DNA from 4 places in the Pseudomonas sp. KH_021 genome. Region 4 is predicted to be linked to each of the others. Evidence: riboswitches for the same ligand, from Rfam matches in the RefSeq annotation. Region 4 holds a riboswitch; each other region holds the start of a gene.
What was found. Region 4 has a riboswitch for cobalamin ahead of cobO (cob(I)yrinic acid a,c-diamide adenosyltransferase). Riboswitches for the same ligand answer to the same signal wherever they lie in the genome.
Positions count from the first base shown of each region.

Region 1: another riboswitch for cobalamin. It lies ahead of AC3IX4_RS05220 (TonB-dependent receptor); the one in region 4 lies ahead of cobO (cob(I)yrinic acid a,c-diamide adenosyltransferase).
Region 2: another riboswitch for cobalamin. It lies ahead of cobW (cobalamin biosynthesis protein CobW); the one in region 4 lies ahead of cobO (cob(I)yrinic acid a,c-diamide adenosyltransferase).
Region 3: another riboswitch for cobalamin. It lies ahead of AC3IX4_RS11235 (CbtB domain-containing protein); the one in region 4 lies ahead of cobO (cob(I)yrinic acid a,c-diamide adenosyltransferase).

Region 1 is NZ_CM174477.1:1,104,435-1,110,303, reverse strand. Features, by position in the region: gene AC3IX4_RS05220 (TonB-dependent receptor) at 1-1,913, opposite strand, end outside; cobalamin riboswitch at 2,021-2,226, opposite strand; gene AC3IX4_RS05215 (YkgJ family cysteine cluster protein) at 2,282-2,671, opposite strand; gene AC3IX4_RS05210 (ATPase) at 2,891-3,727, opposite strand; gene AC3IX4_RS05205 (NAD-dependent epimerase/dehydratase family protein) at 3,825-4,823, opposite strand; gene AC3IX4_RS05200 (LysR family transcriptional regulator ArgP) at 4,872-5,768, opposite strand.
Region 2 is NZ_CM174477.1:4,129,162-4,135,030, forward strand. Features, by position in the region: gene cobN (cobaltochelatase subunit CobN) at 1-3,026, opposite strand, end outside; gene cobW (cobalamin biosynthesis protein CobW) at 3,030-4,088, opposite strand; cobalamin riboswitch at 4,186-4,380, opposite strand; gene AC3IX4_RS19020 (MFS transporter) at 4,480-5,664, opposite strand.
Region 3 is NZ_CM174477.1:2,388,859-2,394,727, forward strand. Features, by position in the region: gene AC3IX4_RS11205 (fatty acid cis/trans isomerase) at 1-279, shown strand, start outside; gene AC3IX4_RS11210 (acyltransferase family protein) at 393-1,439, shown strand; gene nfuA (Fe-S biogenesis protein NfuA) at 1,498-2,082, shown strand; gene cobM (precorrin-4 C(11)-methyltransferase) at 2,180-2,926, opposite strand; gene AC3IX4_RS11225 (cobalamin biosynthesis protein) at 3,003-3,413, opposite strand; gene AC3IX4_RS11230 (CbtA family protein) at 3,413-4,105, opposite strand; gene AC3IX4_RS11235 (CbtB domain-containing protein) at 4,117-4,302, opposite strand; cobalamin riboswitch at 4,401-4,626, opposite strand; gene AC3IX4_RS11240 (DUF4225 domain-containing protein) at 5,296-5,869, opposite strand, start outside.
Region 4 is NZ_CM174477.1:1,393,181-1,399,049, forward strand. Features, by position in the region: gene AC3IX4_RS06570 (C40 family peptidase) at 215-751, shown strand; gene AC3IX4_RS06575 (class I SAM-dependent methyltransferase) at 779-1,441, shown strand; gene AC3IX4_RS06580 (O-methyltransferase) at 1,500-1,748, shown strand; gene AC3IX4_RS06585 (O-methyltransferase) at 1,807-2,055, shown strand; cobalamin riboswitch at 2,225-2,443, shown strand; gene cobO (cob(I)yrinic acid a,c-diamide adenosyltransferase) at 2,528-3,139, shown strand; gene AC3IX4_RS06595 (cobyrinic acid a,c-diamide synthase CobB) at 3,136-4,431, shown strand; gene bluB (5,6-dimethylbenzimidazole synthase) at 4,428-5,078, shown strand; gene cbiB (adenosylcobinamide-phosphate synthase CbiB) at 5,075-5,869, shown strand, end outside.

The DNA.
Region 1 (5,869 bases), 290 kb from region 4:
CCCATGCCGGCGTCCAGGTCTTGGGTAATGGCCTTGTTCAGCCACAGGTTGGCCGTGCGCCGAGGTACATCGGCTGGTCGGTTGCCGGCCCTTGAAACCAGTTGGCCATTGGACGTTTCGTTGAAGTCGTCATATTGGGCGCGCACCACCGAAGCGTTGGCCGATAGGTGCCACTCATGGGCCAACGCCAGCTCCAGGCTGGCCTCCAGGCCGTCCGAGGTTTGCTGGCCAATCTGCTGCGCGAGGCGAGTCACAGGGTCCGTGGTCAACAGCTTTTTCTTGACGATGTGATAGGCCGCCAATGTCCACTCACCCCGGCCATCCCAGAACAATTGCTTGAGGCCGAACTCGGTCTGTTTGGCTTCAGTCAGGTCCATTTGCTGCTGGGTCGGGTTCAGGCTGATGAGGTTATTCACCCCGTCTTCACTGGTGGAGTACTGGCCATACAGCGACAGGTCGTTGGTGACCGCAAACACCAGCCCGGCGCGCCAGTTACCGCCGCTCAGGCTGCGGTTCGAGCGAGTGTCGGCCCGTTCATCGTCACGGTCGATATGGTTCTGGTCGCGACGAACACCGGTCACTAGAGACCAGCGCTCGGACAGCTGCGTGCGGTTCTCGGCAAACAGCGCGAAGGTATGGGTTTGGCTGAAAGCTTGCGGGCGCAGTGCCGATTGGCTCTGGAAGTAACCCGGCGCAGGTGCCCATGGATCGATGAAATCCCCGCCAACATCGATGTAGGGCGAATTATTGGTCACCCCGAAGCGGATCTTGTTGTACTCGGCGCCCACAACCGTGCGGCTGTCCAAACCAAACAACGAGTGATTGAAGGTGAAACTCTGGCGGTCGCCAATCTGTTCCTGATGGTGCTTGATCTCCAGGAAATCACTGCGCAGCAGTTGCCCCTGGGCACTGTCCCAACTGTAGCTTTCGGCGTTACGCCAGTGGCGGCGGCTCTTGATGTAGTAGAGCTGGTTACTGGCACTGATCTGATCGCTAATAGTCCAGGCGGTGTTCAACCGCATCCACTCATCGTGATAGCGCTGCACGTCATCGCGAACGTTGTAGTTCTTCTCCCGCAGGCTGTCGTGGTACTTGCTCTCGATCAGCGGCGTGCCGAAGTAGTTCATCGGCTCATTGTCCCCGCGCTCATGGGCCAGGGTAAAACTCAAGTCATCGGTAGCCTGCCAGCGCAGCGCGGCACTCAGGGCAAGGCTTTCAGAGTCGCCGCGGTCGATCCAGCCATGGCTTTGCTGGTGGTTGAGGGTCAAGCGGTAGCTCAAGGTCTCGCTGAGCGAGCCGCCGCTGTCCAGGCCCAGTTGCTGGCGACCATCACTGCCATAGCCCAGGCGCAGGCGGTTACGCCTCTCGCCTTCGAATGGTTTCTTGGGGATGACGTTGATCACAGCGCCTGTGGCACCTTCGCCATACAGCACCGAGGCCGGCCCACGAATGACATCGATCTGCTCGACCATCCAGGGGTCGACCGGAAAGGTCAGGGTACCTGCACCAGGGTACAGGCGCGCACCATCAAATAATGTCATCACCGATGAATGTCCGGTAAAGCCACGAGCAGAAAGGGCCGTATTGCCATTACCCGGCGCGGCGATGGTGGTGATACCCGGCGAACGGGTCACAGCATCCTGTACCGTGAGATTATTGCGATTGCTGACCTGCGCCGAGCCAAGGGTGCTGGTACTGGCTGGATTTTCCAGTGCGCTCAGGTGCAGGCGGGAGCCGGCCGTGGCTGGCATGGCGAGCGTGATCGCGGTGCTTCGAGCAGTATCGGTAATGGCCGTCGAAGGCAGCGCCAGCACGCCGGGCGAATCTTCGCCAGCAACGGTTTGCAAGGAAATCAGCACGCAAGACGCCAGGCCGGCCTGGGCCAGGGTCTGGGAGAAGGTATTTCGGGACATGTCTTTCCAACTTGAAACAGGAAGAATGAATCCCGGAGGGAACAACGCACGAGGAATCGCGGGCAGGACAGCCCACGGAACCGGCCTGCGCCCGCCCACCGCGGGTTTGCCAAACAAGGCTTCAGGCCGGTCTCCGGGCTTGCGAGGGTCATGAAGCATTCACCTTCCCATGCCGTTGGCACAGTGGTGTATCGAATGCTTCGCTCGCTTACCGTTGCGGGGGCAGCGCCGGACTAATCACATGAGGTGACGCACCGGCTTCCCGTTTCACTCCCTGCACGGCGGCAGGGAGCACCTGAAACTGGCGCGCATATGACCACTCATCCGTTTTTCAGTCAAGAATCAACCAGGATTGATTCAACGAACGCCTAAAGGGCTGGGACAGCCACCGGATCCAGCTGCACGACTGCAATCAAGCCGGGCGGCGGTAGCAGAGGCGGCAGCCCGTAGGCGGCGCGAGCAGTATCGCAGTGGCTATTGGGCTCGCCGTCATACCAGGAGGCATCGAACTCCCGGCAGGTGCTGGAGCGTTGTTCATACATGCCGCAACTCACGGCCTTGCCGACTTCACCCTCAAGGCCCACACAGCGGCAGGGTTTGCTTTGGGTGCCGAGCATGGCAACCCGATTGGGCGCGACCTGGACAACTAGCTCATCGGGCACCGGGCCGCTCGCAGAAGTACATTCACCCCAATAGAAAGACACACGGAAATGCGCGCAGCAGGCGCCGCAACTCAAGCAAGGGTTCGGTTTGGACATGATGGGGAGGCGTCGAAATGTTGTCGTTATGGAGCGCTGAACAGCGCCGCCATTCTATGCTTCGCCAAGCGCTTGAGAAGGGGGGTTTGAAAAAGAAATATTTGGCCAGTGCGCGGTCGATTTGACGCCATTTTTCAGGCACTTCGCTGCGAAGTCATTTCAATGACGAGAATCGCCAGGGAAACCCGGCAGCGCCTGAAACGGCACTGCCGGGGCTGGTTACGGACGAGCGCTGATCTGCTGTTGCAGGTTTTGGATCTGGCTCTGAAGTGTGTTGATGTTGCGCGTGGTCTGCCCACGGAAGGCGTCAAACTCGGCAACACTCGCCCCGCCGCCTTGACTGGCCGCTGGACGATGGTCCTGCTCGCTTTTGAGCACCAGCATGTCTTGCTCCAGGCGATCGATGGCGGCACTTTGATTGCCCTGTTTTTTCAGCGCGGCAATGTCTGCGGCAACGCTTTTAAACTGCGCATCGACCTTGCCCTGATCAACCTGAGCCGACTTGAGCGAAGCCAGGTCAGCGCCCAGGCTCTTGAGCTGCGCCTGCAATTGATCGTTCACAGCCTTTTGCTCGCTGGCGGCTGCCTGGATCTGCTCCAGGCGCTTGTCCAAGCCACTCTGCTGCCCCGCCACACCCTGTTGCTGCTTGCTTTGCTCAAGCAGCTTGGTTTGAAGTTGACGAATTTCCAGCTTCAGGGCTTCGCTACCACTGTTGGCCGTAGATTCGGTCGCCACCACCTTGCCGGAAATGGCCTGCAGACGCCCGGCCGCCTCTTCACTGATGCGCGCAAAGCTTTCTTGGGTCGCGACCAATTGTTGCTCCATCAGCGAAATCTGCTGGAAGCTCCACCACCCCAGGCCCACCACCGCAATCAGCAAAGCACCGATCATGGCCCATAGAGGCCCGGTGCTCGGCGCCTTGACCTTGACCACGGGTGTGGTGCGCGAGTAGACGGTGGTGCGTTCACGGGCAGAAGAGGTGCCGGTGAAATCATCGTCATCATCGCGGTGACCGGCGCTCAGGCTGGGCAAGTCAAACTCATCGTCTTTACGCATGGAAAACCTTCGTGAACTGCCGTAATGGCAAAATAATACCTAATCTAAAGCGCGAAAAACGCGCCAGAATCGACCACACCGTGTCAAGCCGGTTCCTTCAGTGCTTGATCGGCATCTGCGCCTGCCACCAGCCGCAGAATTCATCCAGCGCCGACCACAGGCTGACTCGGGGTTGGTAATCCAGTGCGTGGCGGGCGCGGCTGATATCCAGGGTGAAGTCCTTGTTCATGACCTGCATCCCCAGCCGCGACAAGGTTGGCTGGGGCCGACCCGGCCACAACAGGCAGCAGCCTTCGTTGAGCGCCGCAACACTGTAGGCCAGGCCAAAGGATCGGTAGCGAGTCACCTGAGGCAAATGCATCTGGCGCATCACGTAATTGACTACATCCCACAAGGGTACCGGGCTTCCATTACTGATGTTGTAGGCCCGCCCCAAAGCCGACTCACCGGCCAGCAAGGCGTTCATCAAGGCATCATTGAGGTTCTGCACACTGGTGAAGTCGACCTTGTTCAAGCCATTGCCAATGATCGCCAGACGGTTCTTTTCTTGCATCTTGAGCAAGCGCGGGAAAATGCTCACATCACCTGCGCCGGTCACGAAACGCGGCCGCAAGGCGATGGTCTCAAGCCCGAATTCCGCCGCCCCAAAGACCTTTTGCTCAGCCAGGTGCTTAGTGCTGCCATAGTGATCGTAGAAGCGCTTGGGCACTTGCTCTTCGCGAATATTGAGCCTTGCGCGGCCATCAAAATAGATTGAGGGCGACGACAGGTGTACCAACCGTCGCACACCAGTCTTAAGGCAAGCTTCGACCACATTCTCGGTCACTATGACGTTGCCCTGATAAAAATCCTGATAGCGCCCCCAATTGCCCACCGCCCCTGCGCAATGAACCACGGCGTCGACGTTCTGGCACAAGCGCCGGACCAGATCCGGTTCGTTCAAATCACCCTGGACAAACTGCGCCCCTCGCCGAACCAGGTGCTCGACACCTTCGGCGCGACGCCCATTGACCCGGACATCCAAGCCCTGCTCCAGGGCAAAACGCGCAAAGCGTCCGCCGATGAAGCCGCTTGCGCCGGTGACCAGAATCTTCATGAACCGCTCCACTCTACGTTGTTGATGCTACGCACTGCTTGACGCCAGCTAGCCCGCCAACGGCACCAGCCACTGGCCGGCCGTGCGGGTCAAATGCTCGGTAAACCGAGCGAGCAATTGTCCACCATTGCGCCAATGATGCCAGTACAAAGGCACATCAATGGGTTTATCGGCAATGACCTCCACCAGTGTTCCTGCGGCCAACTGCTCCCGAACCTGCAGTTCGGGTACCAACCCCCAGCCAAGCCCCGCCTCTGTCAAGCGAATGAATCCTTCAGACGAGGGGCACAAATGGTGAAGAAAACCACCTTCAATGCCCAATGACGCCAGGTAGCGATGCTGCAGGAAATCGTCCGGCCCGAACACCAAGGCCGGCACGCGAGGCAGTCGTGCCGCCTCGAAACCCGTTGGAAAGTGGCGGGCCATGAACTGCGGGCTGGCCAAGGCACGGTAGCGCATGGCCCCCAGCGCAACGCTACGTGCCCCCGATACGGGACGTTCGCTGGCGCACAGGCAGGCGGCCACTTCACCAGCCCGCATGCGCTTGAGTCCGACTTCCTGGTCTTCCACCACATGGTCGAGCAACAGATGCTGCTCGGCGCAAAAATCACTGACGGCCACCGCCCACCAGGTCGCTAGGCTGTCGGCATTCAGGGCCACCCGCAGGCGTTCAGGCAAACCCTCTTCATCTAGCGTCGGGACCTGGCCCTGCAGGTCACGTTCAAGCAAACGCACTTGCTGGACATGGTTGAGCAGGCGCCGGCCGATTTCCGTCGGACTGGGCGGCGTAGCCCGCACCAGCACCGGTTGCCCCACCCGCGCCTCCAACAATTTGATGCGCTGCGACACTGCCGACTGAGAGAGCCCCAACACCTGGGCCGCACGCTCGAAACCGGCTTGTTCGACCACAGCCGCCAAGGCAGAAAGCAATTTGTAATCGAACATGAATTTACCTAATGAGCGATCAGCAATATTGGTTTTTCTTATACAGGTAAACCTTGGAAAATGCCTTCCAATCCTTCACCTGACCGCCGCTGCTTTCGCCG
Region 2 (5,869 bases), 2.7 Mb from region 4:
TCGGCCACTAACTGCTCGCGTTCTTGCCGGACCCTGGCGGCCAGCGGGTTCATGTCGTCCGGCTCATCCAGCGCAGCCACCGCCTGTACCGCCGCATCGAACAGCCGGATCAGGTTGGCGAATGCGTCGCGAAAGAACCCGGAGACCCTGAGCGTGACGTCCACGCGCGGGCGGTCGAGCAGGCTCAGGGGCAGGATTTCAAAGTCATCGACGCGCTGACTGCCAGTCGCCCATACCGGGCGTACACCCATCAGCGCCATGGCCTGGGCAATGTCATCGCCACCGGTACGCATGGTGGCGGTGCCCCAGACTGATAGCCCAAGCTGGCGCAGATAGTCGCCATGGTCTTGCAGATGGCGCTCAAGAATCAGGTTGGCGGAGGCAAAGCCAATCCGCCATGCCGTGGCGGTGGGCAGGTTGCGGACATCGACGGTGAAGAAATTGCGCCCGGTGGGCAGCACGTCCATTCGGCCGCGGCTGGGCGCGCCACTGGGCCCGGCCGGGACAAAGCGCCCTTCCAGGGCGGCCAGCAAGCCAGCGATCTCGGCCGGGCCACAGGCGTCCAAGCGCGGCGCGACGGTGTCTTTCAGGCCCTGAATGATGTCAGCCACTGGCAACCAGGCATCGCTTTGCGGCAACTGCTCGGTGCCGGCCATGGCCTGTTCGATCAGTAGCGCCGCGAAAGTTTCCAGGCGCTCGCGGGTATCGCCGGCGGTGCGCCAGAGCGCGCTGTCCAATGCCTGCAAAGCGTCTGGTCGCGGCCCGTTCCAGGGCTCGCCCAGATCACAGTCCAGCGGGTCGACAGCCAGTCCGAACGCCGTGGCCAATGCGCGCAACAGGCTGGCGTGAGGGCCTCGACCGTCTCCCCGGGGAATGCGCAGCAGCGCCAGCAAGGTGTCGATGCGCAGGCGCCCCACCGGTGACTCGCCAAACACATGCAGGCCATCACGAATCTGCGACTCCTTGAGGTCGCACAAATACGTGTCCAACCGTGGCAGCCAGACTGACGCATCGGCATCACCGTCCAGCTCACCTTCCAACGCCAGTTCGCGGTCGATATGGGTCTCGCGCACCAAGGCCAGAATGTCACGCTGCAGGGCCTGGGCGCGGCGCGGGTCAAGCAACTGCGCCTCGTAGTACTCATCGGCCAAGAGCTCAAGGTGGCGCAATGGCCCGTAGGTTTCAGCACGGGTCAGCGGCGGCATCAAGTGGTCGATAATGACCGCCTGAGTCCGCCGCTTGGCTTGGGCGCCCTCGCCTGGGTCGTTGACGATAAAGGGATAGATATTCGGCATCGGCCCCAGCAGCGCGTCGGGCCAGCACTGTTGCGACAGGCCCACGCCCTTGCCCGGCAGCCACTCCAGGTTGCCGTGCTTGCCCACATGAATCAGCGCGTCGGCACCGAAGCTGTATCGCAGCCAGAAATAGAACGCCAGATAGCCATGGGGCGGGACCAGCTCAGGGTCGTGGTACACCGCACTGGGATCAACCTGATAACCACGGGCGGGCTGGATGCCGACGAACGTCAGGCCAAAGCGCAGGCCTGCGACCATCAGTCGGCCGCTACGAAACATCGGGTCTTGCTGCGGCTCGCCCCAACGTTCACGCACCGCCTGTTGGTTAGCCTCGGGCAATCGGGCGAACGCTGCCAGGTAATCCTCCAGCGCCACGCTCTGGGCACAGGGGCGTTGGTCGAGGCTGTCCAGATCGTTGGTGACGCCGCCGAGCAACGCCTGGATCAGCGCGGTGCCGCTGTCGGGCAAACTGTGGAGCGGATAACCCTCGGCTTGCAGCGCACGCAGAATATTCAGCGCCGCGGCCGGCGTGTCCAGGCCGACGCCATTGCCAATGCGACCGTCCCGGGTCGGGTAGTTGGCCAGCACCAGCGCCACGCGCTTCTGTGGATTGGGTAAGCGCGCCAGCTCCGCCCAGCGCCGCGCCAGCTCAGCGACGAAGTCCATACGTTCGGGGTGGGCGCGGTAGCAGACCACATCCGACTGGCTGCGCTCACTGCGCCAGGCCAGGTCCTTGAAACTGATCGGCCGGCTAATGATGCGCCCGTCCAGCTCCGGCAAAGCAATATGCATGGCCAGGTCCCGCGGGCCCAGCCCCTGTTCGCTGGACTCCCAGCCGGGCTGGTTGTCTTGCGCGCAGATGGCCTGGATCACTGGAATGTCGCGGCGAAACGGCCGCAGGTGCGGGGCTTCAGGGCTCGACTGGGCAAACCCTGTGGTGTTGAGAATCACCGAGGCGTTAACCTCATCCAGCCAGTCCTCGACCTGAGCCAGGCAAGCAGGCTCCTTCAAGCTGGCGACGGCAATGGGCAGCGGGTTGAGCCCAGCCAACTGCATACGCTGGCAAAACACATCGACAAATGCGGTATTGGCGGCCTGCAGGTGCGAGCGATAGAACAACAGCGGCACCACCGGCTGATCGACGCGCCAGTCACGGCGCCAGTCATCCAGGTCCGCCCGGGCATGGGCCGGGTGATACAGCGCCGTGCGCGGCAGCACCTCGGGTTCGTCCCAGGCATAGTCGCGACCCAGCCATTGATTGGCCAGGCAACGATAAAGATTCAGCGCATTGGCCTTGCCGCCCTGGCGCAGGAAATGCCAGAGCCGCTCAGCCGCTGGGCCCGTGACGGTGCCCAGGTCTGTCAGCTCAGGGTCGGGCCGGTCGTCGCCCGGCACCATGATCAATTGCACACCGCGCTCGGCAAGCGCCACCAATTGCTCGACACCATAGCGCCAGTAACCGACGCCACCGTGCAGCGACACCAGGATGACCTTGGCGTGGCGCAATACCTGGTCGATATAAAGATCGACCGAGGCGTGATTCTGCACCTGCATGGGATTGGCCAGGCGCAGGCTGGGAAAATCTTGGGGCAACTGCTGGGCGGTTTCGGCCAGCAGTGCCAGGTGTGAATCGCCGCTGCAGAGAATCACCAGCTCAGCCGGTGTCTGGCCGAGATCGGCAATGCTGTCGTCCGGCACAAAGCCGCCGGGCTGGGTCCGCAGCAGGTGCACGGGTCAGACCAGCGCGGCGCGCAGTTGCTGCTCGATCAGCGCAGCATCGAGCTGCTGACCGATCAGCACCAAGCGGCTGCTGCGAGGTTCATCGGCGCGCCAGGCGCGGTCGAAATGCTTGTCAAAACGCGTGCCCACGCCCTGGATCAGGAGGCGCATTGGCTTGCCATTGATGGCAGCAAACCCTTTGACGCGCAGGATGCTGTGTTCAACCACCAGCGAGGTCAGGGCATCGAGCAATTGGCTTTCATCGGAAGCCGGCACTTCGATGGAGATCGAGTCGAAGGCATCGTGATCGTGGTCGTCTTCTTCATGATCATGATGATCGTGGTGAGTGCGCCGGCCATCGATGTGGGCTTCCGACTCCGCGCCCAGGCCCAGCAGCACGTCCAGTGGCAGGCGGCCGCTGCTGGCTTCGATCACCTTGACCGCGGGTGGCAATTCTTCGGCGACTTCGGCACGCACTGCGGCCAAGGCAGCGGGCTCGATCAGATCAGCCTTGTTGAGAATCACCAGATCGGCGCTGGCCAGCTGGTCGGCGAACAGTTCATGCAGAGGTGATTCGTGGTCCAGGTTCGGGTCCAGTTTACGCTGGGCGTCGACCTGGTCGGGGAAGGCAGCGAAGGTGCCCGCGGCCACGGCCGGGCTGTCGACCACGGTAATCACCGCATCCACCGTGCAGGCATTGCGGATTTCCGGCCATTGGAAGGCCTGCACCAGCGGTTTTGGCAGCGCCAGGCCCGAGGTTTCGATCAAGATATGGTCCAGGTCGCCGCGGCGTTCCACCAGTTCACGCATCACCGGGAAAAACTCTTCCTGAACGGTACAGCACAGGCAGCCGTTAGCCAGTTCATAGACGCGACCGCTGGCTTCCTCTTCGGTGCAGCCAATGTTGCACTGCTTAAGGATCTCGCCGTCGATGCCCAGCTCGCCAAATTCGTTGACGATCACGGCAATGCGCCGGCCCTGGGCGTTGTCGAGCATATGCCGCAGCAAGGTGGTCTTGCCCGAGCCGAGGAAGCCGGTAACGATGGTGACGGGGAGTTTAGCCAGTGTTTTCATGTCGATGCCCTTGGCAAAATGGCGGGCATGCAGGACGAGAACCGCGCGTGTTGGGCACGCGGGCGCGTTCGCCACCGGATCACCCCGCCCGGTTGAAAGTGAGAAGCTGTCCGAGGCAGGTCTCCTGGCTTGCGGCATGCCGTTGGTCGGCGGCCCGGGCACCTTCCCGCGCCGTGCGCAGTGGCTTTGCCCTGACTCTTGTCGCTTACAGTTGCGGGGGCAGCCGCGGCATTGACCGCGTTCCCGTCTTAGCTGCGACCTGGGCCGCAGAACCTCGAGGGTGCAAGGCTACGCAGTGCGTGGGGGGAGGTCAATGTTCGCGGGGGCTGTCTGCCCGCCGATTCGGTAAATCCTCAAAAGAGGCGGTTCGGTATTCCAAATCAACCACAGGTCACAGAAGCCTACGCCCAGTGACAAAGAAATCAACGACGGACAATACAAGCCCCGTCATCAAACCGATAAAAATAACAACCATTGCCAAGCGAGCACCGCCGACCACGAGCAATGACGTGGCAACTGGCAGGATACTTAATATCCCCACATTATTAAAAGTTTCCGCACACGCCAAGACCATCCCTTTGTCAGACGTGGACCGCGAGGCCAAGATGACCGTACTTAAAGGCGCGCCGACCCCCAATGCAGCTCCCCAAACAAACAAGCAACTCACTGCCGCCCACACACTGAGCTCGCACATCATAAAAACGGTAATACTTGCGAGTAGTAATACGACAGCCCATATAAGCACTGCCTCCTCATGCTTACACCATTGCCGTACCAGGCCAGCGGACAAATTCCCAAGACCCAACCCAGCCCCAAACGCAATCACCGTGAAGCCAACCTCCGAGGTTCCAAATTCGTAGCGCTCACGAAGTACTTCCCCTGAAAGAAGGAATGCTGAAACGCCTGTACCATTCCAAGCCCCCTTTGCAATCAGGGGTCTCAGCACCTCCCAATTTCGATACCAATGAGCAACCATTTTTCTAGAACTCAGAGGCTTGGGTTGTTCGGGAAGACAAAAGAACCCTGCAGTAAAAATAATCAAGCAACCTATTGAGCTAAACAAAAAAGGTGCCTGCCAGCCTAAGTAATCTGTAAGAACACCGGCCAGGACAGGTCCCAACGTAATGCCTGACGTCATCCCTAACATCACTACTCCCATCGCACCCGCCTGCCGAGAAGCAGGGATGACATCCGACAGCAGAGAAAAAACCATGGGTATCAAAACCGCAGAAGCGATGCCGCCAAAAACCCGAAGCGCAATCGCCATCTCCAGCGTCGAGGAATAAATAATTGCAATGCCATCCAGTACAGAAAAAAGCATTGCACCCAACAAAAGCTTTCGTTTATTCGCACGATCCGAAAAATAACCAAACAGTGGAGCCGCCAATGCGTAAGAAAAAGCGTAGCTCGAGACCAGCCATGACGCCCCCACTGGTGTAGTCCCAAACGCCTCCGCAAGAGGTGAAAGCATTGACGAGAGCATAAACTCAGTAAACCCAACAAAAAATACTGTTGCTGACAACACCAAAAGAAGCGCCGGAATTTTATCTCCGGCCGAAAAATCAACTTTAATCATCCATGCTCCATAACAACATCAGCGCCTCTTCTTCCTGGCTGACGACCACGGTAACAGCGGCCCATGCCGCGCTGTTTGCCTGCCAGCGGGCAGGCGGTGCATGCCAACTGTAGGGCTGACATCGTGTGTTTGGCGCCCCAGGTGTTGGTGCCCACGCGAATGGCTTCGCCAGCGATCAGTCGGCCGCCGGGCCAGGTGTGCAGCG
Region 3 (5,869 bases), 1.0 Mb from region 4:
TATCAACCGGGTCTGGACACCCTGACGATGTACCCGGGCGTCATGAGCAGCTACCCCAACTTCATGTTCACTATCACCACCGAGGATGTACCCGAGTTCGTCGAGGACATGGAACTGGCCAAGTCGCCCGAGCAATTTGAGCGGATCGTCCAGCGCTGGGGGATCCGTCGCAGCCATCCGCAGTTCTGGCAGTATTTTCATGACCTCAATACGTATATCAAGGAAACCGAGCCGGTGGAGTCCGGGGTGCTGGACATGAATCGCTACGAGAACCTGTAAAGACCGCCCGGCAGCCCGACTGACCTTTTCCTGCCCATCACAGTCAGACCCCCTACGCGACCCGGCCAACCCGCCGGGTCAGGTCAAAATGAACAGGCAGTCAGGGGTTCAGGATGCTGTTTTCGCTTCAGGCTTTAAGGGCACTGGCTGCGTGGGTGGTCGTTTGTCATCACTTCATGCAGATTTTCTTCGATTTTCATGCATCGAGCCCGCTGGGGCAGTTTTTCGTCGATCGCGGAGCTGTTGGCGTTGATGTGTTCTTCGTCATCAGTGGCCTAGTGATTTATCTCTCGACCCAGGACAAAGACATTCCGGCGGGGCGCTTTCTGCTCAATCGGGCCATTCGCATTGTGCCTGCCTATTGGCTTTACACCCTGCTGATGGGGTTGCTGCTGGTCTTTGCCAGCCAGTGGATGCCGCACCAGGCCATCGACTTCCGGCATTTTGTGCTTTCTCTGCTGTTTATTCCGGCCGAGAACCCCGGTGGCTATGGCCTGTACCCGACACTCAATGTCGGCTGGACCCTCAACTACGAGATGTTCTTTTACCTGTTGTTCTCGCTGGTGTTCCTGGTGCCGCAGCGTCACCGGCCGCTGATCATTGCCGCCGCATTGTTCGCGGTGAGTGAAGTGCTGACGCGTTACGGCGTGATCAGCCATTTCTATCGCAACAACATCGTCTACGAGTTCCTGTTTGGCGTGGCGATCGGCGTGGTTTACCGTCGGGGTTGGATTCCCGAGGGGTTCTGGGTGCCACTGCTGGCGATTGCAGGTGCGGTGCTGGCGATCTATCACCTGGACGCTTCCGAGCGCATGCTGCACTGGGGCGTGCCCAGCGCGATCATCGTCATGGCCTGCGTTTCGCTGGAGCCTTACTTCAAGGGCAACCGGATGCTCAAGAGCCTGGGCGACTGCTCCTATTCGGTGTATCTGATTCATGTGCTGGTGCTGTACGGCGGTTGGTTCGCCAGCGAGCATTTCGACCTGAACCCATATGCTGTGTTCGCCGTCTGTGTGCCGTTGATTGCGCTGGCATCGAGGGGTAGCTACGTGCTGATCGAGAAGCGCCTATACCACAGCATCAAGGGGTGGCTGGACAGCCGCTGGGCAGTACCGGCCCCAGTACCGGCCTCAGCACCGGTATCCCGACAAAATTACTAGGACTTTTGCCTTTGACGGTGTTTCGCGTAAACTGCGAGCAAGTCTGTGAGGAACTTCCATGAGCGCCATTACGATAACCGACGCCGCGCACGATTACCTGGCCGATCTGCTGTCCAAGCAGAACACTCCAGGCATTGGCATACGCATTTTCATCACCCAGCCAGGCACCCAGTACGCAGAAACCTGCATTGCCTACTGCAAGCCAGGCGAAGAAAAGCCTGAAGATACCGCGCTGGGGCTGGCCAGCTTCACCGCTTATATCGATGCGGTGAGCGAACCCTTCCTGGACGATGCGCTGGTTGACTACGCGACCGACCGCATGGGTGGCCAACTGACCATCAAGGCGCCCAATGCCAAGGTGCCGACGGTCAATGCCGATAGCCCGATCAACGAGCGCATCAACTATTACCTGCAGACCGAGATCAACCCCGGCCTTGCCAGCCACGGCGGCCAGGTCAGCCTGATCGAAGTGGTCGAAGACGGCATCGCTGTCCTGCAGTTCGGCGGCGGTTGCCAGGGCTGCGGCCAGGCAGACGTAACCTTGAGAGAAGGTATTGAGCGGACCTTGCTCGAGCGCATTCCTGAGCTCAAGGGCGTTCGCGATGTGACCGACCACTCGCAGAAAGAAAACGCCTACTACTAAGGTGTTCGCTGCAGTTGGCGGCAAATGAAAAAACGGCGCCCCGTGAGCGCCGTTTTTTTATGCCTGGCAGCCCGGGTGTGGGCTGCTCAGTGTCTAATCAGGGGCGATACAAATGAGCATGGCCGGCCCGGTACAGGCTCGATTCGCAGAAGCTGTCTGCTGCCAAGACACGCCCGACCAGTATCAACGCCGTGCGCCGAAAACCCTTGGCTTGCACCTTGCCCAGAATGTCGTCCAGAGTGCCGCTCACCCAGTCCTGGTCCGGCCAGGTTGCGCGATGCACCACGGCGATGGGGCAGTCGCCGCCGTAGTGTGGGCGCAACTCGTCCAGGATTTTCTCCAGGTGCTGAACCCCTAGATGTATCGCCATGGTGGCCTTGTGCTGGGCCAGGCTGTGCAGCTCTTCGCCGAGTGGCATCGGTGATTTGTCGGCGTAGCGGGTCAGGATCACGCTTTGGGAAATGTCCGGCAGGGTCAGTTCGATGCCCAGCAGTGCAGCGCTGGCAGCGGTCGCAGTGACACCAGGGATGATCTCGTAGGGGATGTTCAACTGGCGCAGGCAGCGGATTTGCTCGCCGATGGCACCGTACAGGCTCGGGTCGCCGGAGTGGACGCGGGCCACATCCTGGCCCTTGGCGTGGGCTGCCTGGATCGCATCGATGATCTGCTGCAGGTGCAATTCGGCGCTGTTGATGACCTGCTCGGCTTGATGGCCTTCCAGCACGGCGGTCGGGACCAGGGAGCCTGCATAAATGATCACCGGGCAGCTGCGAATCAAGCGTTGACCCTTGACCGTGATCAGTTCCGCATCGCCGGGGCCTGCGCCAATGAAGTAGACGGTCATGCACGTGTCCTGAAAAAAGAAGGTGAATAGCGCGCTGCTTGAAAAAAATTCAAGTAGCGGGGAGGCGTACCGGGGATTATCGGCGGTTTTCGGTGTGGGTGGCCAATGCCACCGTCGCCTGGGGGCAAGCCCGGCGAGGGCCGATAAAGCTGCAAGGCCCACCCAGGTGCTGTTGGGCGAGGGCCAGGGCGGCACTTTCAGCGACGCCATGGCAGCCGGTATGGGCAAAGGCAATCGCTGATCTGTGCCGCAGCTGGGGCTCGAAGGCTTGCAGTTGCTCGGCGTCGAAAAAGGCCAGCGGCAATTGCAGTTGTTCTGCCAATGCAAGCAGGCCTGGCTCTTCGCGCTTATGGGCAATACTGGCCAACCCCGCAAGGTTCACCCAGGTCAGGCCCTCAGCGAGCAAGGCCTGTTCAAGCAGGCTGCCCAGCACCTCGGCGGAGCAGCCTCGTTGGCAGCCCAGACCGGCTACCACTTGCCTTGGCATCAAGCCTGGCCAGGACGACGATACAACCAGGCGCAGATCAGGCCTAGCCCAAGCCAGAACAGCGCGTTGGTGACCAGCGAGGCGACCTTGAATTGAGCCTCCAGTGCCTCGGGTGCCAGCATCTCATGCACTTCGGGCTGTGGCGCGCCCAGCACGTGCGGGGCAACCAGCAGCACTGCGCCGACGATCTTGAGCACCCAGTGCTTGTTGAACACGATCAGTGCCAGCCCCACGGCAGTCGCCCCTGCGGTGCCAATCCACCAGGCCTGGCGCAGGGCCAGGTCGGCAGCGGCGGTGCCGGGCAACTCGGGCGGCAGGCCCAGGGTCGGCGCCAGCACGAACACGGCAAAACCGGCCAGGCCCCAGAGCAGGCCTTCAGCGGTGCGACCAGGGGCGCGCAAGGTGAAGAGGGCGGCCAGCATCAGGGCAAAACCTACCGCTACGACCAGGTTGCCACCGGTGGTGGACAGCACGCGCTGCCAGCCGTCTTCCGGCGACCAGGCTTCGGCGTCATGGCTGTGGGCGGCGGCGCCTTCGGCGTGTGAGTGGGCGACTTCGGCAGCCGGCGCTGCGTTCTCATAGGTTTCGGCTTGAAGAATCAGCGGCGCGACCCAGAAGCTTTGCAGCAGGGTCAGGAACAGGGCGGAGAGCAAGCCGCCAAAACAGGCGGTGCGAGCGATACGCTTGATCATGTCGGTGGTTCTCAGTGGCACGGGAAGGCAGCGCTGTGACGGGTGTCATGCGCGGCGTTGTGAACGGCTTCGATGTGCGAGAACCCGGCGAAATAAACGAGGCAAGCGCCCAGGACGGCAGCGCCGATGGCGACGACAAGGCGTTGGGTCTGGGTAGATGTGACCGCGGCGGTATGGTTGGCGGTAGTAATCGGCATGGCGCTTCCCTCTGGGTGATTATCGAGGTGGCCAAGCGCAAGCGCCCCCCGCAAGGCATGCCTGCAGAGGTTGCAACAGCGCCCGCCCACCGCGGGTTGTGTCAAATCTGGATCGGGCCGGTCTCCGGGCTCGCGAGGGGCCAGTTACCGTGGCCTGCAAGAATCGCCTTCCCATGCCGGACTGCTGGCACAGTGGATCTGATTCTTCTCTCGCTTACCGTTGCGGGGGCAGCGCCGGAATTGTCCGAGCCCCTGTTGAAAGAGGCCTGACGCACCGGTTTCCCGTTTCACCCTGTAAAGGGCACCCGAACGAATGCGCTAGGAGAGCATGCGCAGGTCGGGTGCGTCAAGTTGTAGGAGCCCAGCTTGCTGGCGATGGGCGCACCGTGGTTTGCCTGATGGACCGCGGCGATCCCATCGCGATGGTCCGGCATTCCGGCAAGGTCAGCTCAGAAATCTGAGCACCGCGGTATTGAGGTGGAACCGCGAAGGCCAGCAGGTGAAAACGCCAGGTGGCCTTGGCGATCACTTGGCGTGGTTCGCCGATGACGATGGTCGGCGAGCCGAGGCAGCTGTATGGAAACGTCGTAGGTCTCAGGGAAAGATAACATGCCTCCTAATTTCAATTGGTTACAAATAATGCCGAGACAATCAAACGAATCCAACTTGTAGGGTTGAAGGGGTCATAGTGCATGTACTAACCTTGATCGCTCTATAGAAAAGGTAACTTGCATGAATTTTGAGAATTTGCGTTATTATTTTTCTGTCACCATTCTGGTTTGCTCCTGCGCCATATTTTATACGGGTGTTTTTGTGTGGTTGATGAGGAAGCTAATAGATTTTGAAGGATTGTATTTAGAGATGGCTTACATAGTTGTGTATGTGGTGATTGTGTTTGCAGGTTTGCGATTTTACATACCGAGGCTGAGAGGTAGTGCATAAATTTCGGGAGGGAGGTCTATTGTTTTTCCTGTGCTTCTGAATGTATTGAATTCAAGGTGAGTGTGTCGACCAATCCCTCAAAAAAAGAGCTAGTTTGCTCGACTGTTTGTAAACCCGTTCGTGGTTGATCGGATCATGCCGGAATAGCTGAAAAGTTTCTGGTTTACGTGTCATCCTGGTAAGTCCGAAAACCGATAGACCCAAGTCGGCGGAGTAGTACGCTATGTTGCCTTTTGACTCATCACTGAAAATTCCCTGATAGATGCGCCTGACGGGACCAACAGTATCAGGTGCGTCCGGGCCATTGTAAATATTGCCGAAACCTTCATAGATGTTGTTAGCACCGTGCGCAATCAGTAACGCGCCCAGAGGTGTTCCGATGCCTGCGGTACTGGCGATGGATCTTACGCCCGCTTCAACCTGTACCGTGCCAGCGACTATGCCTATCGCATTTTTTGCATAGAAGCTAACCTTCGACGATAACCCCTCATACTCTGCCTTTATCTGATGCACACCCTCCCAAGCGCTGATAAGTCCCTCATCAACCGCCCTGATGATCTGGTTGACGGATGAAGAAATGAAAGCGCTAAACTTCAGCCGCGTAATGCCATCATTGAAGTGAGTT
Region 4 (5,869 bases):
CAAAGATCAAGATCAAGATCAAGATCAAGATCAAGATCAAGATCAAGATCAAAAGCCAAAGCCAGCGGCGTCAATGAAAGACACCTGATCGTCACATCGCGGACATGCTTCCATAGTGCTACCATTTATGGTTCGCACCCTCCTGGCCAGCACCTGATGCTCAGTCCAGGGCACCCGGCCTAGGGGCCGGCATCACACCTGGATTGTTCTGCCCATGACCACGACGGCACGCATCGCACTTCTTGCCCTCGCAGCACTGCTCGGTGCCTGCTCAAGTCAGCCACCTGCGCCACAGCCCAAAGTGGTCAGGCCGACAGTGATGGCCCCTCAACACTATTTCTCGCCCGTCGCTGAAGATGTGCTGTTTCGTGCCCTAGGCCTAGTGGGCACACCCTATCGCTGGGGCGGCAACACGCCGGATTCGGGCTTTGATTGCAGCGGTCTGATCGGCTTCGTCTACCGCGATGCGGCGGGCATCTCGCTGCCGCGTTCCACGCGGGAAATGATCACGATCTCGGCGCCGACCATCGACCGCAATGCCTTGCAGTCAGGCGACCTGGTGTTTTTTGCCACCAGCGGCGGCTCGCAGGTCAGTCATGCCGGCATCTATGTGGGCGAGGGCCGTTTTGTCCATGCGCCAGCCACCGGAGGCACGGTTCGCCTGGATTACCTGTCCAATGTCTATTGGCAAAAAGCCTACCTGAACGCCAAGCGAGTCTTGCAGCCAACCAACCTGGCCAGGAACCCCTGACGTCGGTGGCACACGCGAGGTATCGCCATGACCGCGCAAACGCTGTTTCTCAACGACAAACTCTACGATTACCTGCAACGCGTTTCCCTGCGTGAAACGCCCTTGCTGCGCCAGTTGCGCGAGCAGACCCAGGCCATGGCCCAGGCGCATTGGCAGGTCGCGCCCGAGCAAGGACAGTTTCTGGCATTACTGGTGAGTCTGATGGGGGCTCGGCGCCTGATTGAGGTGGGTACTTTCACCGGCTACAGCGCCTTGTGCATGGCCCAGGCCATGGGGGAGGGCGGCAAACTGATTTGCTGTGATCTGCCGGGTGACTACAACCAGATTGCACAGGATTATTGGCAGCAGGCCGCAGTGGCTGAACGCATCGATCTGCGCCTCAATCCCGCCCTTCAAACGCTGGCCCAGTTGGAGCGAGAAGGTGGGGCAGGGCAGTATGACCTGATCTTTATCGACGCCGACAAGGCCAACTACCCCCACTACCTTGAGCACGCCTTGGCATTACTGCGCACAGGCGGCCTGGCTGTGTTCGACAATACCCTGTGGAGTGGTCGGGTCCTGGAAACCCAGCCCGACAGCGCTGACACCCGAGCGATCAAGGCGCTCAACAGCGGCTTGAAGAATGACCCGCGCGTCGACCTGTCCATGCTGCCGCTGGGCGATGGCCTGACCCTGTGCCGCAAACGCTAACGGCACCACCCGTTGTAGGAGCAGACCTTGGTCGCGATGGCATCACCGCGGTCTCCCTATGAACCGCAGTGATGCCATCGCGACCAAGGTCTGCTCCTACATTGAGCACGCCTTGGCATTACTGCGCACAGGCGGCCTGGCTGTGTTCGACAATACCCTGTGGAGTGGTCGGGTCCTGGAACCCCAGCCCGACAGCGCTGACACCCGAGCGATCAAGGCGCTCAACAGCGGCTTGAAGAATGATCCGCGCGTCGACCTGTCCATGCTGCCGCTGGGCGATGGCCTGACCCTGTGCCGCAAACGCTAACGGCACCACCCGTTGTAGGAGCAGACCTTGGTCGCGATGGCATCACCGCGGTCTCCCTATGAACCGCAGCGATGCCATCGCGACCAAGGTCTGCTCCTACATTGAGCACGCCTTGGCATTACTGCGCACTGGCGGCCTGGCTGTGTTCGACAATACCCTGTGGAGTGGTCGGGTCCTGGAAACCCAGCCCGACAGCGATGACACTCGAGCGATCAAGGCGCTCAACAGCGGCTTGAAGAATGATCCGCGCGTCGACCTGTCCATGCTGCCGCTGGGCGATGGCCTGACCCTGTGCCGCAAACGCTAACGGCACCACCCGTTGTAGGAGCAGACCTTGGTCGCGATGGCATCACTGCGGTCCTCCTGAGAAACCGCAGCGATGCCATCGCGACCAAGGTCTGCTCCTACAAGTAGAGAGGCGCGCGATGTCCGAGGTTCAACCGGCTTCATTTGACGCTCCATCCCCAACCCTCTAACCTTCGCGACTTGTTTCAGGTGCTCGGCGGCCATGGCTTTGCCGAGTGAAACAGGGAAGCCGGTGAGCGTGCCAAGCGCGTGATCCCGGCGCTGCCCCCGCAACGGTAAATGAGTGATGAGCATGCTTTGTGCCACTGGGCCCCTTGGCCCGGGAAGGCGCGTGCTCCGGGCCTTGCCCCCTCATGAGCCCGGAGACCGGCCTGAAACGTGAACGGCATCACGGTGGGTGATGCGCGGTTGGCGGCCTGTCCCTTGGCCGTGCTCGCGCCTGCCGTCTGCCTAGACCTGACAGGAGAGCTGCGATGAGTGAATCCCCGGAACGTGACGAACGCCATGTGGCGCGCATGCTGCGCAAAAAGGCGGTGATCGACGAGCGTATCGCCAATTCGCCGAACGAATGTGGACTGCTGCTGGTATTGACCGGCAACGGCAAGGGCAAGAGCAGCTCAGCCTTCGGCATGCTGGCCCGGGCCATGGGCCATGGCATGCAGTGCGGTGTGGTGCAGTTCATCAAGGGCCGCAATGCCACTGGTGAAGAGCTGTTTTTCCGCCGATTCCCCGAACAGGTGCGTTACCACGTCATGGGCGAAGGCTTTACCTGGGAAACCCAGGACCGCCAGCGCGATATCGCCGCCGCCCAAGCGGCCTGGAAAGTCTCCTGCGAACTGCTGGCCAACCCGGATATCGGGCTGGTGGTACTCGATGAGCTGAATATCGCCCTCAAGCACGGCTACCTGGAGCTGGATCAGGTCTTGACTGACCTGCAGGCCCGTCCGCCCATGCAGCACGTCGTGGTGACGGGCCGGGGCGCACCGGCCGACCTGATTGAACTTGCCGATACTGTGACCGAAATGGGCGTGATCAAGCACGCTTTCCAGGCCGGGGTTCGTGCGCAAAAAGGCATCGAACTATGACCGATGCACGGCATTGCCCGGCAGTCTTGATCGCAGCACCCGCTTCTGGCCAGGGCAAGACCACCGTGACCGCCGCCCTTGCTCGCCTGCACCGCAATCAGGGGCGCAAGGTGCGGGTGTTCAAATGCGGGCCGGACTTTCTCGACCCGATGATTCTGGAGCGCGCCAGTGGCGCCCCTGTTTATCAACTCGATTTATGGATGGTCGGCGCCGATGAAAGCCGCCGTTTGCTGTGGGAGGCTGCAGGCGAGGCCGACCTGATCTTGATCGAGGGGGTCATGGGGCTGTTCGATGGCACGCCATCGAGCGCCGACCTGGCGCGCCACTTCGGCGTGCCCGTGCTGGCCGTGATTGATGGCACCGCCATGGCCCAGACCTTTGGTGCGCTGGCCCTGGGCCTGGCGCGCTACCAGCCAGACCTGCCGTTCGCTGGCGTGTTGGCCAACCGTGTCGGCACCTTGCGCCATGCCCAATTGCTTGAAGGCAGCCTGACCGAGGGCCTGCGCTGGTACGGCGGCCTGTCGCGGGAAACCGGTATCGAATTGCCGAGCCGCCATCTGGGCCTGGTACAAGCCAGCGAGCTCAATGACCTGGACGCCCGCCTTGACGCCGCCGCCCAGGCACTGGAGCAGAGCTGCGATGCCGCGCTGCCGCCGGCCGTGGAATTTGCAGCGCCTGTGCCGCGCGCCATCGAGCCGTTGCTTGAAGGTGTACGCATTGCCGTTGCCCGCGATGAAGCCTTTGCATTCACCTATGGTGCAAGCCTGGACTTATTGCGGGCCATGGGCGCGACGCTGAGCTTTTTCTCGCCGATCCATGACCGCGAACTGCCGCCTGCGGACAGCCTTTACCTGCCCGGTGGCTATCCCGAGCTGCATCACCGGGCCTTGGCCGAAAACAGCTCGATGTGTGAAGCCATCCGCGCCCATCACCAAGCCGGCAAGCCGCTGCTCGCAGAATGTGGCGGCATGCTGTACTTGCTCGATGCCTTGACCGATGTCCAAGGTGAGCGCGCCGAATTGCTGGGGCTGCTACCCGGTGAAGCGGTGATGCAAAAACGCCTGGCGGCCTTGGCCCTGCAAGCGGTGGACCTGCCGGAAGGCACCTTGCGCGGGCACACCTATCACCATTCGTTGACCACCACGGCGCTAGAGCCGATTGCCCGTGGCCAAAGCCCTAATGGCGGTCGTGGCGCCGAAGCGGTCTATCGTTGTGGACGCCTGACGGCTTCCTACGTGCATTTCTATTTCCCTTCCAACCCTGAAGCGATGGCGGCGCTGCTGCGACCATGAGTGAACACGCCTACAGTCCGCAAGAGCGGGCGGCGGTCTACCGGGCCATCGGTGAGCGGCGCGACATGCGCCATTTTGCCGGTGGCAGCGTCGAGCCCGAACTGCTCGCACGCCTGCTGGAAGCCGCGCATCAGGCGCCCAGCGTCGGCCTGATGCAACCCTGGCGGTTTATCCGAATCAGCGACCGCAGCCTGCGCCAACGGGTCCGGGAACTGGTGGAAGAGGAACGGATTCGCACGGCCGAGGCGCTGGGCGAACGTTCCGATGAATTCATGAAACTCAAGGTCGAGGGCATCGACGACTGCGCTGAAGTGCTGGTCGCGGCCTTGATGGACAAGCGCGAAAGCCACATTTTCGGGCGCCGCACCTTACCCGAGATGGACCTGGCGTCGTTGTCCTGTGCGATCCAGAATCTCTGGCTGGCGGCCCGCGCCGAAGGCCTGGGCATGGGCTGGGTGTCGCTGTTCGACCCGGTCGCCCTGGCCAACCTTTTGGGCCTGCCGCCAGGGGCCAAGGCGATCGCGGTGTTGTGCCTGGGGCCTGTGAAGGCATTCTACCCGGCCCCGATGCTGGTGCTTGAAGGCTGGGCCGAGCCGCGGCCGTTATCTGAACTGCTGTATGAAAACCAATGGGGAGTGATTCGATGAGTGTGGCGCTATTGAGTGTCGCCGGTGTAGCGCTGGACGCGCTGCTGGGCGAACCCAAGCGCAGGCATCCGCTGGTGGCCTTCGGGCGCATGGCCGATCGTCTCGAACAACGTTTCAATGCTGCAGGCCGAGGCTGGCGCAGCCATGGCGTCACCGCTTGGTTTCTGGCGGTCATCCCGCTGACGTTGCTGGCAACGCTGCTGTCATGGTTGCCCTACATTGGCTGGATCGTCGAAGTGCTGGCGCTGTACTGCGCGCTGGGCATGCGCAGCCTGGGCGAGCATGTGACGCCGGTGGCCGAAGCGCTGCGCCGCGATGACCTGGACGCGGCTCGTCAGCGAGTCGGTTACCTGGTCAGCCGCCAGACCGATGAGCTGGACGCCAATGCCGTGGCCCGCGCCGCGACCGAGTCGGTGCTGGAAAACGGCAGCGATGCGGTGTTCGCAGCGCTGTTCTGGTTCGTTGTCGCCGGGGTGCCTGGCGTGGTGCTGTATCGCCTGAGCAATACCCTGGACGCCATGTGGGGTTATCGCAACGAGCGTTTCGAGCGCTTCGGCTGGGCCGCGGCCCGCATTGATGACGTGCTCAACTACCTGCCCGCGCGCTTGGTGGCCCTGACCTATGCACTGCTGGGCAAGACCCGCCTGGCGCTCAAGTGCTGGCGCACCCAGGCGCCCACCTGGGACAGCCCGAATGCAGGCCCGGTGATGGCTGCCGGCGCGGGTGCCCTGGGGGTCGAGCTGGGAGGGCCTGCGGTGTATCACGGCGAGCTGCATGAGCGTGCAACGCTC